DNA from 2 places in the Peribacillus sp. YIM B13482 genome. Region 2 is predicted to be linked to the other one. Evidence: riboswitches for the same ligand, from Rfam matches in the RefSeq annotation. Region 2 holds a riboswitch; the other holds the start of a gene.
What was found. Region 2 has a riboswitch for thiamine pyrophosphate ahead of ACFX4L_RS02450 (ABC transporter substrate-binding protein). Riboswitches for the same ligand answer to the same signal wherever they lie in the genome.
Positions count from the first base shown of each region.

Region 1: another riboswitch for thiamine pyrophosphate. It lies ahead of thiC (phosphomethylpyrimidine synthase ThiC); the one in region 2 lies ahead of ACFX4L_RS02450 (ABC transporter substrate-binding protein).

Region 1 is NZ_JBHZPF010000021.1:50,348-58,267, forward strand. Features, by position in the region: gene ACFX4L_RS12225 (spore coat protein) at 1-505, opposite strand, end outside; gene ACFX4L_RS12230 (hypothetical protein) at 669-812, shown strand; gene ACFX4L_RS12235 (DUF3231 family protein) at 904-1,410, shown strand; gene thiC (phosphomethylpyrimidine synthase ThiC) at 1,697-3,478, opposite strand; TPP riboswitch at 3,614-3,728, opposite strand; gene ACFX4L_RS12245 (HAD family hydrolase) at 3,844-4,632, opposite strand; gene ACFX4L_RS12250 (histidine phosphatase family protein) at 4,808-5,341, opposite strand; gene ACFX4L_RS12255 (PdaC/SigV domain-containing protein) at 5,444-6,340, shown strand; gene ACFX4L_RS12260 (hypothetical protein) at 6,732-7,190, opposite strand; gene ACFX4L_RS12265 (hypothetical protein) at 7,339-7,560, opposite strand.
Region 2 is NZ_JBHZPF010000002.1:184,115-192,034, forward strand. Features, by position in the region: gene ACFX4L_RS02435 (ABC transporter ATP-binding protein) at 1-664, opposite strand, end outside; gene ACFX4L_RS02440 (ABC transporter permease) at 648-1,430, opposite strand; gene ACFX4L_RS02445 (thiamine-binding protein) at 1,427-1,711, opposite strand; gene ACFX4L_RS02450 (ABC transporter substrate-binding protein) at 1,723-2,727, opposite strand; TPP riboswitch at 2,862-2,971, opposite strand; gene ACFX4L_RS02455 (protein-glutamine gamma-glutamyltransferase) at 3,240-4,067, shown strand; gene rarD (EamA family transporter RarD) at 4,158-5,087, opposite strand; gene ACFX4L_RS02465 (amidohydrolase) at 5,162-6,763, opposite strand; gene mbcS (acyl-CoA synthetase MbcS) at 6,911-7,920, opposite strand, start outside.

The DNA.
Region 1 (7,920 bases), on a different contig from region 2:
ATGCCATTTCAATGCAGTTCGGAACGGAATCTGCAAACACACGGCGAACCACCGGATTCGTTATTTCAAGCGCTGCCATCGCTTTCATGGATGCTGCAGACTTAACAGCTCCAAGCATCAAGCCTGCAATGCACTCATCTGTAATTTCCGACACGGATTGCAAAGGTTTCTTTGGCTGGGTTGGTGTCAATCCATATATAAAATCATTACCTTGATTCATTTTGTAGCTCTGGGTTGGTTTAGAAGGATCTTGACCCGTTTGGAAGCACTCCAATGAAATATTATATTCATCTTGGATGAACTGATATTGACGATCCAGAATGTCCATCAATTCCTGATCCTGAGCATGCTGACGCAAAAGCATGTAAGTGTTTAAAGTTCCAATCGTTCCCGACAACACTTCATGTACATCGAATACTTCGTGACCACCGTGATTCATTTGTGGGGGAATAGCACCCGTTTGCATGTTCTGGTGTACTTGACCTTGTTGATTTTGATTTTGCATTTTATTTCCCTCCTCGTTTCATCAATGATGTGAACAAGCTTAGTATGTTAAAAACCAACAGGATTATTCAATTTAAACTCTTCCGCCCTACATCATGTTGTCTGTATAAAAAAAGCCTGATGTTCTAAACTATAAACACTTTATATGTATGGGAGGATTTCAAATGACTCATAAATGCTTCTATTGTACTGATGACACGGAAGAAAAAAAAATCCATGTCGTAACATTTCAAGTTACTGACACGGATAGAAATGAAATGCTCTGTGATGAATGTTATCAAGAATGGCTACAAGGAATAAAAGGCTAAATTACCCTCTAACATTTCCAAACATTAACTCATGGATTCAGGATTAGTACAGGGTAACTTAAATGCGTAAAATAGTTCAAGGAGGATGGTTATGGGAATTTTAAGCGGAAACCCAAAAGAAGAGCCTATGCATTACGGAGAGGTATTTGGTACATGGGCATTTCTAACAACAAAAGGGTTAATTGCATGTCATCAAACAATGCTCAATCACACTGGTGACAAGGACCTGCATAAATTACTTGTAGAAGTAATAAATCAAGGGAAACAGGAAAATGACCAAATTGAATTATTATTAAAAGAAAATAACGTAGGACTGCCTCCATCACCACCTGAAAGGCCTAAAGCTAATTTAGAGGATATTCCCGTTGGGGCACGTCTTCAAGATCCTGAAATCTCTGCTTCAGTATCAATCGATATTAATGCAGGATTAGTTGCTTGCAGCCAGATCATGGGTCAATGCATCCGCGAAGATATCGCAGTGATGTTCGCACAATTCAATGCAAAAAAAGCAGCATTGGGTGCTCATTTCCTAAGATTAAATAAGGAAAAAGGATGGCTGGTCCCTCCCCCTCTTCATATTAATAAAACAAGTTTGTAATGAAATATCCCCTTAATCATGTTGACTTTATGATTGAATGCCCCACATGATTAAGGGATTAATTCCGATAACGAAAGGACGATTAAGGAATCACTACCATTGCAGACTTTCGATTAAGTAGCACTTTGTACATTGTTGACTATAATCATTTTTTACAAATTCATGATTACAATTCTCCCGAAAAATGTTCAGCTCTCTTTTTAGCTGTTCCAATTGAGTTTCCAACTGTTTCATTTCAACTTTTATCTGGATTACCCGATTCATCGAATTCTCCCTTTCGTCCGAATCATTGATAGATTTCTCCGTCCGTTTTCCTAAATTCATTCGCTTTTTCTTTAAGCCCTTCATCGATTACCGACTCAAAACCCAGGCCCTTTTCTTTTGCCAAATCACGGATGTCCTGGGAGATTCTCATACTGCAGAATTTAGGTCCGCACATTGAACAGAAATGGGCTGTTTTGGCACCTTCAGCCGGAAGAGTTTCGTCGTGATATTCAACCGCCCTTTCAGGGTCGAGAGAAAGATTGAACTGATCTCTCCAACGAAATTCGAATCTAGCCTTCGAAAGGGCATCATCCCGTTTTTGTGCATCCTTATGGCCCTTTGCAAGGTCAGCTGCGTGGGCTGCAATTTTATAAGTAATGACCCCTACTCGAACATCCTCTTTATTCGGAAGTCCCAAATGCTCTTTCGGTGTCACATAACATAACATGGCAGTTCCAAACCATCCAATCATTGCAGCACCAATCGCAGAAGTAATATGATCGTATCCAGGAGCTATATCCGTTGTTAAAGGTCCTAAGGTATAGAATGGAGCTTCTTGACAGACTTCCAGCTGCTTATCCATATTTTCTTTAATCAAATGCATCGGTACGTGACCGGGTCCTTCCACCATGACTTGAACATCGTGCTTCCAAGCAATCTTCGTCAGTTCCCCCAGTGTTTCCAATTCAGCAAATTGCGCCTCATCGTTTGCATCTGCAATGGATCCAGGACGGAGGCCGTCACCTAATGAGAAAGAAACATCATATGCCTTCATGATTTCACAAATCTCTTCAAAGTGAGTATAGAGGAAGCTTTCTTGGTGGTGGGCCAAGCACCATTGTGCCATGATGGACCCCCCTCGTGAAACAATTCCCGTAACTCGCTTTGCTGTTAAAGGGATGTACCGCAAAAGCACACCAGCGTGTATGGTGAAGTAATCGACACCTTGCTCGGCCTGCTCGATTAATGTATCCCGAAAAACTTCCCAATTTAAATCTTCCGCGACTCCATTCACTTTTTCCAATGCTTGATATATTGGAACCGTCCCAACTGGCACTGGTGAATTCCTGATAATCCATTCCCGGGTCGTGTGAATATTCTTTCCGGTGGATAAATCCATTATGTTGTCGGCTCCCCAACGTGTAGCCCAAGTCATTTTCTCCACTTCATCTTCGATCGATGAACTAACAGCTGAGTTTCCTATATTCGCATTTATTTTCACATGAAAATTACGTCCGATGATCATTGGCTCACTTTCAGGATGGTTAATATTTGCCGGAATGATCGCCCTACCGCTAGCTACCTCTTCTCTTACAAACTCAGGGGCAACATTTTCCCTGATTGAAATGAACTCCATTTCTGGGGTGATGATACCTTTACGGGCATAATGAAGCTGGGTTACGTTTTTCCCTTTCATTGCACGCAATGGCTTTCTTTTCAATCCCGGAAAAATTTCAGCTTTGGATTGTGACTCCACTTTTTTATACCCATTATCTTCGGGTTTTATTTCACGTCCTTCATACTCTTCAACGTCTTCACGTTCCAAGACCCAATTGCGTCTAATCGGGGCAAGGCCTTTATGAATATCAATGGGATATTCTGAATCCGTATATGAACCGCTTGTGTCATAAACCCGCAAAGGCGGATTCTCCTCTTCGCCGAATGCACCTGTAGTGGGACTTAGTTTAATTTCACGCATAGGTACTTTAATATCAGGTCTCGATCCCTCAACATACACTTTTTTACTCCCGGCAAAACTGGACATAATTGAAACGTTCATGTCATTTACTGAATTACTCATCATGATTTCATTTCTCCTTTTTAAGTTCATTTAAAAAGGACAAAATCCAATCCATTTCGCACGAAAAAACCGGATCTCATATTTAAGACCCGGCTAACGTTAGTATGACTACAGAAATGACCAAATGAAATGTCATTGTTTAGTAGATTCTAACTTCCCCACGCTGGTATGAACCAGATCAGGTCCTGAGGGTTAAGAAGCATAAGCGCTTCTCTCTCAGCCCAACTGTTATTGGACACCCCTAGTCTGAATAATTTAATTGATTACAGGGTAACTATATATCACCCTTTTCATTCTGTATATAATTTGAAAGTCCTAATACTTTAGGTCACTCTCTCCAAATTCGTTACTTGGAGAAGGATCACCAATTAATTTTCCAGGCTCTCAAGGATTGGGAAAAGCTCCTCTAAATGCTTGATTTCATAGGTTGGAAGCACTTCATTCCGTTCCTTATCATGGCGATTTATCCAAACCGACTTTATACCTACCCGTGATGCTCCAAGGATATCCGTCATTAAATTATCGCCGACCATCAATACTTCATCCTTATCAAGTTCCATGATCTCCAAAGCATGCTCAAAAATGGAGGCATCCGGTTTACCTCGTCCAAAAGCTCCAGAAATGACGATTTGATCGAAATAAGGAACTAGTTCAGGTGTAATTTCAAGTTTAGTATTTTGGAGTTCAGGAGAACCGTTTGTCAACAATAGCATTTTGTACTTCCCTTTTAATTCATCTAACACACGGAATGATTCTTCATAAATAAATGGCTTTTTACGTCTCTCTGCAGGGAAACGTTCTGCCAGTTCGAGCCCAAATGCCGGGTCATCGATCCCTAATGCCTTCAAGCCTCTCGTCCATGCTTCTTTCCGATAATTTGGTGCAATCACGGCCATCTTCCGGAATTCATCATGATCATCCTGAAAATTTCCCCACAGTCCTTCAAATGGGTTGATTCCGATCATTTGTGTAAATTCATAGGTATCGTAAGAAGAATAAAGCTCACGCGCTTCCTTCCGAACCGCTTCTTCAAACTCGTCGACATTTAAATCATATTTCTCCTTAGCCACTTCACATGTGGCCACAAAAGCCTCTTTTACACTTTTCTGATCCCATAGTAATGTATCATCTAAATCAAAAAAAACTGCCTTCACCAAATTGTCCAACCTCTTTCCCTATTATTGAATTCGTAAAAATTACACTATTACAATAATAAACCACAACCAACGGAAAAAGAATAACTAATCGGAAAAGGCCTGCATCTTTCTTAAGCAAAATGTTCAATATACCAGACTTACCTTCTATCGTGGGAAACCCTATATTTTTGACTTATCATCTTTCGAATACATACAGCTTTCCATTACCGGCAATCTTGAATTTTGGACCGGTGAACCCCCGTCGGATCAGCTCTTTCCTCATATAAACCATTAGGGCGGCATGACTCACGATCAGAACATCCCTTTCCCCCTTTGCAAAAACTTCATCCAATACTTTATTGATCCTTCGTTCGGCGATCTTAATTTCCGCCCTTGTCTCCTTGTTGAACTGCGAGCAGCAGCGAATCCAGATGGCCCAAAGGATGAACGGCAGCTTCACCTTCCCTTTGAGAGGGGGAGAAGGTATTTCCCGCAGCTCCTCCATCCGATGAACCGTACCTGGATAAATATGTTCCGCTGTCTTGACAGCTCTCGACATATCACTGCAATAACATTCCTGCCATTCCTCCACGCCAAGTAAAGTCGTTCCATAAATAATATCCGCTGCATCATAGTCCACAAACCATTGCTTCATATCATCCGCCGTCACAGATTTCCCAGTAGGGAATTCATGTGCCACCTTAAAATGCCGTACTAAACCAATTTTCATTTCTTTCTCCTCTTTAGCTTTTGAATTATAAAATTAACTTTCTATTTGATCCACCAACTTATATAATAGGTAATGTAAAAATTATACAAAGGTGGTAATTGAATGCTATCCAAGAATTTCACTAAGATTTTCCTTGCTGTCGCATTAACTTTTACATGCATCTCTTTTTTACTGATAAAAATCGACTTTGTCTCCGCAGCCACTACAGAAAACGCAACGGTAAACACGAAGAATTCCCCTTTATCTGTTAGAAGTGGTCCCGGCACCAGCTATAAAAAAGTAGGATCGTTGGAGAAAGGGAAAGCCGTAACCGTTTATTCGAAAACAAAATCCGGCTGGTCGGAAATTCGGTACAATGGAAAAAAAGCCTATGTATCTACTAAATATTTAAAATTTAGCAATGTGAAGATAACCAAGAAAAAGTATAAAAATATTAGTGACTTGTCGTATCCGCAAGTATCAGGACTAAAAAGTAAAGCAGCTCAGGATAAAATTAATCAGGTGTTAACTAAGCATGCCAAGGATGCCTATTCCTTTTATCTGCAAGCAAAAAAGGATAGGGAAAAAGATAAAAATGAGGAATGGTGCAAAGAATCCCCATACACTTGCCAGTATAGTTACAGTATTTCGTATAAAGTGAAATTCAACCAGGATGAAAAGCTAAGCATTCTTATTGACGATTACTCCTATAGCGGTGGAGCTCATGGAATGGGATACACAACATCCTATAATTTTAAAGTGTCTTCCGGTAAACAGGTGAAAATCAGTGAAATCCTCACATCCAAAGTGAAATATACGAAGGTGCAGAAATATGCTTTTGACTACATGAGGAAAAGAGATAGTTTTTATGTTAAAAAACAGAGCGATGTTCCCGTCAATAAGGATTCACAGTTCTATTATACAAATGGGGGGATCTATCTCGTATTCCAGGAATATGAAGTAGCTCCTTATGCATTTGGCCGCCCTGCAGTAAAAATCCCAAGTAAGGTTTATAAATAATTTAGTCGCACAGGGGCTAACTCCTGTGCTTTTTTAGTGCCTTACATTCAATATATCTAACAAATGATGAAAAATATAGAACCATATTTCACAGTCTGATGCGATTTCATTCATACTTACCATCGCATTCAAAAAAGTGGATTTTTTTAATAATAGATATTGGATGGGAATATGTTTTTAACCAATGCCGAACTTACTTTTATCTGATGTAAACATAATGCGAAGATGTTCTTAGTTAAAGGACGAGAATAAGGAGTGTATAGGGTTTACCTGATATGGATAGATGGGACCGAATACGAAGAAAAGAAGGCTTGTTATGCTAACCAAAACAGCTTTAATATGATCCAAGAATAATGAAAATAGAGAAGGCTTTTTACCTTCTCCATTTTTTTTACTTCAAAAATTGGAGTTCAGTAATCGTGCATCTTTTCCTGAATTTATATTTTCCGCTCAAATCACTGAATTGATAATCATTGAGGGCTTTTTCCAGCTGTTCTTTTAGCATATCCTCCGTGATGGGTACACCCACCACATCTTTCCAGTTTTCTTTTCCGATTAACTCTTCGAATGGAATGGTAGTTAGGACTTCATCATAAATCTGGATGCTTTGATCGATGCCGAAGCTGCCATATATACTGCCATTTTCATCAGCAAAAATATGCTCCGATTCCAGTTCTTCCACAAATACTTCTAGATATTCCTTTGACTTGACAGGCTTGATGGCAATCTCTGCTTCCGCCCTTACAGGCCCAAATCTCTTATCGACGATCTCTATCGTCATTTGGACGTGAAAGGAAGGGTACATTACCTCAATCCCATCACAAAGTTCCGCTGCCGAATTAAATACCATCTGAACACCCTCCTTTTATTTACTATCATTATATAATATAATACTTCATTGCCTTACTAATAACCCTTATTCAAGATCACTTAGCATCTTTGCTTTTTTGAAGATCAACTCATCTTTTTCCCTATCATAATAATAGATTTTGAATGTTTCATCTCCGCTTAAATCTGTACTGCCAGTCAACACGCCAAAAAGTCCATTTCCCATCGACCATATTGGAATAACTGGCCTGAGGATACACATTATACCCTCCATCATTCATAGGATCAATCGTCACATTCCCGGATCCACCTGAAACAAAAGCAACGATAATAGTCAAGAAAATCAGTGTAATCCTGATATTCTTCAGTTCACGCGCATAATGATCATTCATCTTTTTTCACCTTTTTTATACGATATCCATAATATAACAATAATTTCAATCTATTTGTGTCCCTAATAAAAAAGCCCATGCAGATCGATGCATTGTTTTTTAAAATCACCTTCCCATTAGGAGTTTAGCACCAATCAATGAATTCATCTTCGTGACCATAAAAGATTTGATAAGCTTCATCCTTTTGCTGAAGTTTCGGATCTTCTACTTGTTTTACCTATATGTCTTTTGCACCTTGAAAAGTTACAGCCTTCATAATCAACCTCCTAAGGTATTCTTGATATAACCGCCAACAAAGTTTACTAAGCCTATGAACACTTAATTCTCCCAAGGATTAATTGCCCTTCATTAAGTTGAATC
Region 2 (7,920 bases):
CACTTCTTGGCCTTGGAAATGGAACTTTCACTTCTTTGATGACAGCAGCCGGTTTTGCTGATAACACATAAATTCTATCTGAAAGGAAAACCGCTTCATCTATGCTGTGGGTAACAAAAAGCACAGATCTCCGATTTTGTTCCCAAACAGACAACAGCCATTTTTGCATTTCCAATCTTGTCAGTTCATCCAGAGCAGAAAAGGGTTCGTCCAGGCACATCAAGTCCTGTCGACTTAAGATGCTTCGAATGAAAGCGGCCCTTTGCTTCATGCCCCCAGATAGTTCATGCGGATATGCCTTCACATACTCTTCTAATCCAGCTTTCAACAAAAGGGCTTTTGCCATTTCTTTGTCTCTTATCCCAGCAAGCTCACTTCCAAGCAAAACATTATCCAACACCGTTCTCCAAGGTAAAAGGGATGGCTGCTGCGGCATATAGCTTATATGGCCCTTAAAGCCATTTATCTTTTTACCATCCAACGAAATGATGCCCTGATCCGGCTTCAGAATACCGCCTATCAAGTGGAACAACGTACTTTTACCGCTGCCAGATGGTCCTAGGATTGTGACAAATTCCCCATCATCTACATGGAAATTCATATTCTCTAAAATATTCTGTTTACCATCGAAAGAAAAGGAGACATCTTTAATTTCCAGCATCATCCCTTTCACCCTCCTTTCTCTTCCATGAAACTAAATATTTCTCCAGGAATGTGATGATTCCAAAAAAGAGAAGGCTCATTCCCATAATGATGAAAATGGCAACAAACACCCGATCTGTCCGAAACGCGGAGGAAGCGAGCGTCATATAAACACCAATCCCCGATTTAGCCCCAAGCCATTCCGAAATAACCGCACCCATTATACTATAGGTGGCCGAAATTTTTAGGCCTGAGAAAATGAACGGGATCGAGTGGGGAAGTTCCAGCTTCCAAAATAACTGGTTTTTCCCCGCTCCCATCATCTTGAAATAATGCTTAAGTTCGTAAGGTGTCTGGCGAAAACCGTCCAATGAAGCAACCGCAACCGGAAAAAAACATACGAGTGAAATCACAATTAACTTAGGCAGCATGCCAAAGCCAAACCAGATCACTAAAAGCGGTGCCAAAACTATGATTGGTATATTTTGCGAGAGTATGAGCAGAGGATAAACCGCGTCCTTCACACCTGGAAACAGGTGTAAGATTGCAGCAATCAATAAACCGATACAGCTTCCAATAAGAAAACCCGATAACGCAAGCTCAGTTGTTGATATAAGGTGTCCAAAAAGATTACGGGACGACTCAATTCCTTCAATGAAAATGGCTGATGGAGCGGGAAGCAGCCATTTTTCAACCTTTAATAAGACTGTCATTGATTCCCATACTATCAGCAAACATAATAAAAGAAAGAAGGGAGCCCCCTTCTTCCAAATTCCCCTTTTGATCATGCCCGATATTTCTCCGTTAACGTATCCATCGTAATCCCGCTTGGCTGATATAGTATCTTCACTTGGGAAATGACATTCGGCGAGCCTAATTCAATCATTCTTACATTCATTTTTTCTATCACGGCAAAAAGCTCGGATAGCTCACCCTCCATTGTTGTTTCTAGCGGGTGAACCTCATACTTGACACCTGATTCATCAATGATCTTGATTGCTTCATCGACCATGGGGATGACATTTTCCCCTTTAGGAATGATTTGTATACTAATTAATGAATTGGCCATTGTATTTCCTCCTATTTTGGTAAAAATTCATTGGTAAATGCCTTTTCAGGATTGAAATCACCTTCAAGAAGCTTATTTTCCTTCATCCAATCACTATAATTCTTCCAGATTTCAAGCTTTTGTTCACCCCAACGCGGAGCATCATCCTGATACTTATCTGCAAGCCACTCCTGGCTTTTCTTCACTAGTTTTGGATCTAGATCAGGTGCAGACTTAATTAATATGTCCGCTGCATCATCAGGATTCTTAATTGCAAACTGGTACCCTTTCGAAGCTGCATGAACGAATGCTTTAACAGTCTCAGGATCCTCTTTAATCATCTTTTCATTTGTTGTCAAAACAGGCGTATAGTAATCAAGCTTATCAGAGTATTCGGTTAAGTAAACCATATTAAGCTTTTCATTCCGCAACTCAGCCTCGATACCTGTCCACCCATAATAAATCCAGGCGAAATCTATATCCCTTTTAACCGAAGTGAAAAAATCTGTGTCCCCTGTATTCACTATATCCACTTTATTTACATCGGCATTTTCTTTTTTCATAAGTGAATCAATAATGGCCTTTTCAACTGGAGACCCCCAGCCACCATACGTTTTCCCTTCAAAATCCTTGGGAGTTTTAATGTTTTTTGCCGCAGGTGAAGCGAATCCAGAGGTATTATGCTGGATGACAGCAGCTAGCGAAACAATCGGAACGCCTTGCACGCGGGCCTGCGTAATGCCCTCCTGGTAGCTCACGCCAAATTCAGATTTCCCTGAAGCCACAAGTTTATCAGCTCCAGCTTCGCCTGGCATGATAATTTCCACATCCAGACCTTGTTCTTTGAAATACCCTTTTTCCTTGGCTACATACAATCCTGTATGGTTTGTATTCGGTGTCCAATCAAGCACGACCGATACCTTTTTTAATTCTTTATTGCCTTCTTTTTTAGATGATTCTTCTTTTTCATTAGTTCCGCCTGCCCCACATCCAGCCAAAAGGAACAACGAAGTTAACAGTGGTAAGAATTTATTCAAACTATTATCCTCCTACACATCATATAAGATCCATATGCCGAAACCATAATGAGGCGCCAGGGTCCATTCCAATACCGGTAAAAAAACAAAAAACGCCCGAAGATGAATTCGGACGCTTAACATACAAAACAGAAAGTCAGTAATAATATGTTCCCTCCGCTGGCATCATCCAGATCAGGTTCAAAGAGTCAGCATCTAAAGGACGCAATCTCAGCCAGCAGTACTGGCCCCCCTACATTTCTCGCACATATGAACTTTTCTCTCCCATTATATCAATTCATGGGGAAAAAGGAATACTAATTTGCTTCTTCTCATTAATTGGAAAGGTTTCCCTTGCGTTAAAGGATATCTAGCAAAACATCATGCCATTCCAATCATTCTCGTTTACGTGCCTGACACGTTCAAAGAGTCATTTCCTTGCAGGTATTCATATAATGAGCATAACCTGTGGACATTTTTTGTGTACTGGTTTTATAAGCCCTTAATTTCAAAAGCAAAAGGTGGATATGATCATGATAAAGATTAATCACAAATTATTAGATGTCAGTCACATCCAACCAGGTATAGCATCTGCTAAATCGCTTGAAATTCTCCAATTGCTAGCGGAAGATTCTAACATTTTTGAATATCGGAGCTTTGGATACCTTAATTTCGATATACAACTGAGGCACCGAGTCATCGAGGCAGCTTTTGCGTTGGATAAAAGTGATGCAGAATTTTCCACACTTGAGGAATCGGCATCCAATAAACAATATTGGCGCCTTTCAAAGGATGGCACTTTTACCCTTCAGCCAGGGATTGCCCCTCATGTTGCACTCCTGGACATTTTCTTGAATGGAACGCTTTACGCTTTCGAATGCGGTACAGCGATAGTCGTCACTTTTTTAAAGGCCATTTTGGATTTAATCGGCCCTAGGAATTTCGACTATCTTTTTTCAAGCCTATTTCTATATGACTGGCGCCCTCCGAAGAATATGGCTCTTCATGTTCATCAAGGAACGGATTATTTACCAGGGGATTGCCTTTACTTCAAAAACCCTGATCACGATGAGGAAACACCTGAATGGCAAGGTGAGAATGCAATATTATTAGGAGAAGACCTCTTTTATGGCCACGGGATCGGGATTACCAATGCACAGGGTATCATCGATGAACTAAATAGCAATAGAAAGCCGAATGCCGCCATCTCAGCATTCCTGACAAAGCATATCATTAGCCTGGATAGTTCCTACTATAGACAATTCCAACCAACTATCTCCCGTGCAAAGCCCGTTCACGGTCTTGTCAGCCTATCTGATTTGATTGTTTCTGAAATAGGTCCGAGGATTTATCTTTCATGACTCAAGCAATTCTCCTGCCGTAAAACCGGTTTCTTTAAATATAGGCAAAAAAAATGCTTGGGGATGGAACCACCAAGCATTTTTTCTTATTCACGCACCGATGTTCCCTTTGCCTTTAAACCTGCGTGCACTTGCCTGACCCCATTTCGTAATGGATAGTGTATAAACAGCCAAGGCTGACCATATGAACAAAAAGGCTAAAAGATGCGCTTTTGTAAAACTTTCGTGATAGACGAATACCCCGATCAGTAAGGATAAGGTCGGAGCGATATACTGAAAAATCCCAAGCATCGATAACGGGATCTTCTCCGCCCCCTTTGCAAAATATAAAAGAGGCAAGGCCGTAACAATCCCACCGCCCACCAACAGCAAGCTTGTGCTTCCTGCTGTAAAGAATTGCATTTCTGATTGGTTCATCAAGTATATCAGGTAACCCAGGGCAAGAGGCGTTACCATCATCGTTTCGAGCGTCAGCCCGATCGCCGATTCGGCTTTGATCATTTTTTTTGCCAGGCCGTATAATCCAAAGGTCATGGCCAAAACAAGAGAGACCCACGGGATCGTACCGAAATGAATGCCTAGGATCAAGACCCCGATTCCTGCAAGCAGGAACGACATGATCTGTGCCCCGCTCAATTTTTCTTTTAAAACTATCACTCCCAATAGTACACTGACTAGCGGATTGATATAATATCCAAGGCTCGTGTCAAGGATCCGTCCTGAGTTAACGGCCCAGATGAACACTCCCCAATTAGCTGTAACGAGCAGTGAGGCCGTTAGTAACGCCGCAAAGAGTTTGGGATTTCCCAATATGTTTTTGACATAATCAAGAAACGCTTGTCGTTTTTTCATGAACATCAATAAAACCAGCATGAAGACGAAAGACCATAATACCCTCTGAGCCAAGATTTCTGTAGCTCCGACTCCCTGAAGGAACTTCCAGTAAATTGGCACGACTCCCCACATCATATAAGAAAGGGCTGCATAGATCGCCCCTTCTTTTTGTTCATCCACTTTCATAACCTGCCTTCTTTCCATTAATTCCTTTATCGAATTCTAACTATTTTGCGTATCCATTTCTTTTTTTGCAACTGTTATTTTTTATCATACATGATTCTGTCATCTATGACCGTCATGACCGCCTCAACTTTCAGGAGATCATCCGGCACAACAGCAAAGACATCCAGATTAAACACGGTAAAATCTGCATCGTACCCTTTGATGATCTGACCGCGGCGTTTTTCCTGGCCGATAGCTGCAGCACTCCCTTTTGTATAAAGTGCGAAGGCATCATGAACGGAGAGCCTTTCATCCAAGCCATATACGGTACTGTCCTCACTGTTGATTTTCGTCCTTGTGACAGCAGCATGGATGCCCAAAATTGGATTTAATGGCTCTATAGGCGCATCTGACCCTCCTGCACAAATGATGCCCATATTCAAATAGGTTTTCCAGGCATAGGAGGAATCCAATAGATTGGCTGGAACCTTTTCTTCCACCCACGGAAAATCGGACGTGACGAAACCTGGTTGGATATCAAATATGACCTGCAGTTTTGCCGCCCGCTCCAGCAGCTCCGGCCGGACGATCTGCGCATGGATGAGCCGGTCCCTCTGTCCCTCTTTTGGGGGGATGGCTTCAATTGCATTCAAGACGTATTCAAAAGCGAGATCGCCAATGGCATGGACAGCAATCGGCATTCCGGCATCCCTTGCTTTTTTCACCCATTCCTGAAGCTCATGCTCAGTGAATATCGCGACACCGTTCGTATCCCTTTGATCTGCATAGGGTTCGCTTAACAGGGCTGTGCGTCCGCCTAAGGAGCCGTCGGTAAATATCTTCATGCTGTCGAACTTGATATATCGCGTACCTTCTTGATAGCTGCCGCCTGCTTTCAGCATTTCTTCTAACGCTTCGTGATGGACGAGTAAATTGGCGCGAAAGGCCATTTCCCTGTCCTCGATTACCGATTTAAACGCCTGATATGTCGGAAGGAAGCCATTATAGTAATGGAGGTCTTCAGTATGTCCGCCAGTCAAACCTAGCTTATATGCGTCTTCTATGGCCTCTATGAGTGCGTTTTCGATATACTCTTGGTCAATGCCAGGAAGGCTGTCTAAAATCAGGTTCTGCGCCTGGTTTTCTTTAAATAAACCATTTAACCGACCTTCTGGATAGCGGCAGATCACCCCGCCTGACGGTTCTTTTATATCTTCTTTAATACCCGCTTCCAAAAGGGCGCAGGAATTGACCACCAAGGCATGGCGGCAGATCCTTTTCAATACGATGGGATGTTCTGTCGATATCGCGTCAAGCTCATCCCGTAAAATCAATTCAGGACTGGGCCATTCATTTTCATTCCACCCTTCGGCAACAATCCACTTTCCAGCAGGGGTCTTTGAGCACTTTTCCTTCAAGGCATTCATGATGGACTCCCTGCTATCCATCAAAGAGAGGTCTAGACGAAGCAGTCTTTCACCATGCCCGACCAAATGAAGGTGACTATCCACTAACCCTGGCAGCATCGTTTGTCCTTTTAAGTCGATTTCCCTGGAAATATTGCCGGCATATTTACGTTCTAAATAGTCAATGCTGCCGGTATCAACTATTACCCCCTTTTCAGTGAAGAGTGCCTCCACTTGATCTTTTTCTTTAATCATCGTATAAATCGCCCCATTGAACCATATCGTTCCCATCCCGCTCTACACTCCTTATTAAATGATTCTTTCCCTTCAGATATGCAGTAAGTGTACCATCTCAATTCACGGATTCCCATATTTATGATTATGCAAGCCTCTGTTAATAAAAAAAACGTCAGCCGGGGGCTGACGGAAATGCTTTCGTTAATTATTAAGTAGTGCTTCTTCCCTTTTCCGTAAATCCACCCGTTTGATTTTACCCGATGTCGTTTTGGGAAGCTCATCTAAAAATTCGATTTTCCTTGGATATTTATATGGAGCAGTCAATTCTTTTACGTGCGATTGAAGCGTTTTGATCAAATCTTGGCTGTCCGGATCGATATCATCCATCAAGACAACATACGCCTTGACCACATTTCCCCTTATTTCATCAGGACTTGCTATAACGGCACACTCTTTCACATATGGATGCTTAACGAGTGCATCTTCCACTTCAAACGGTCCAATGGTATATCCCGAACTGATGATGATATCATCAGTTCGACCCTCAAACCAGAAATAACCATCTTCATCCATTTTCGCCTGATCGCCGGTGATATAATAGTCCCCACGGAATTGCTTCGATGTCCGCTCGGGATCTTTAAAATATTCTTTAAAAAGAGCAGGTGTATCGATATGTACGGCAATATCCCCGACTATACCAGGAGAACAGGGTTTACCGGAATCATCAATGATTTCCACATGGTTGCCCGGAGTCGGTTTGCCCATGGAGCCCAATTTAATATCCATGCCTTTTGTTACACCTACCAAAAGGGTATTTTCGGTTTGTCCATATCCATCGCGCACTTCAATATGGAAATGGTTTTTAAAGACCTCGAACACTTTTTGATTTAAAGGCTCTCCCGCTGATACTGCACTATGAAGATGGGATAAATCATAGTCATCAAGGTTATCCACCTTTGCCATCAACCGATACTCGGTTGGTGTGCAGCATAACGCATTCACTTTGTATCCCTGAAGCAGCTGAAGATATTTTTTCGCCTCGAACTTCCCATGATAGGCAAGACCTGTTGCACCCGTTCCCAATACAGCCAGGAAAGGACTCCAGATCCACTTTTGCCACCCTGGGCCTGCCGTTGCCCAAACCACATCCCCTTCGCTGATGCCCAGCCAGTTTGCAGCAGACGTTTTTAAATGGGCATAAGCCCATCCAT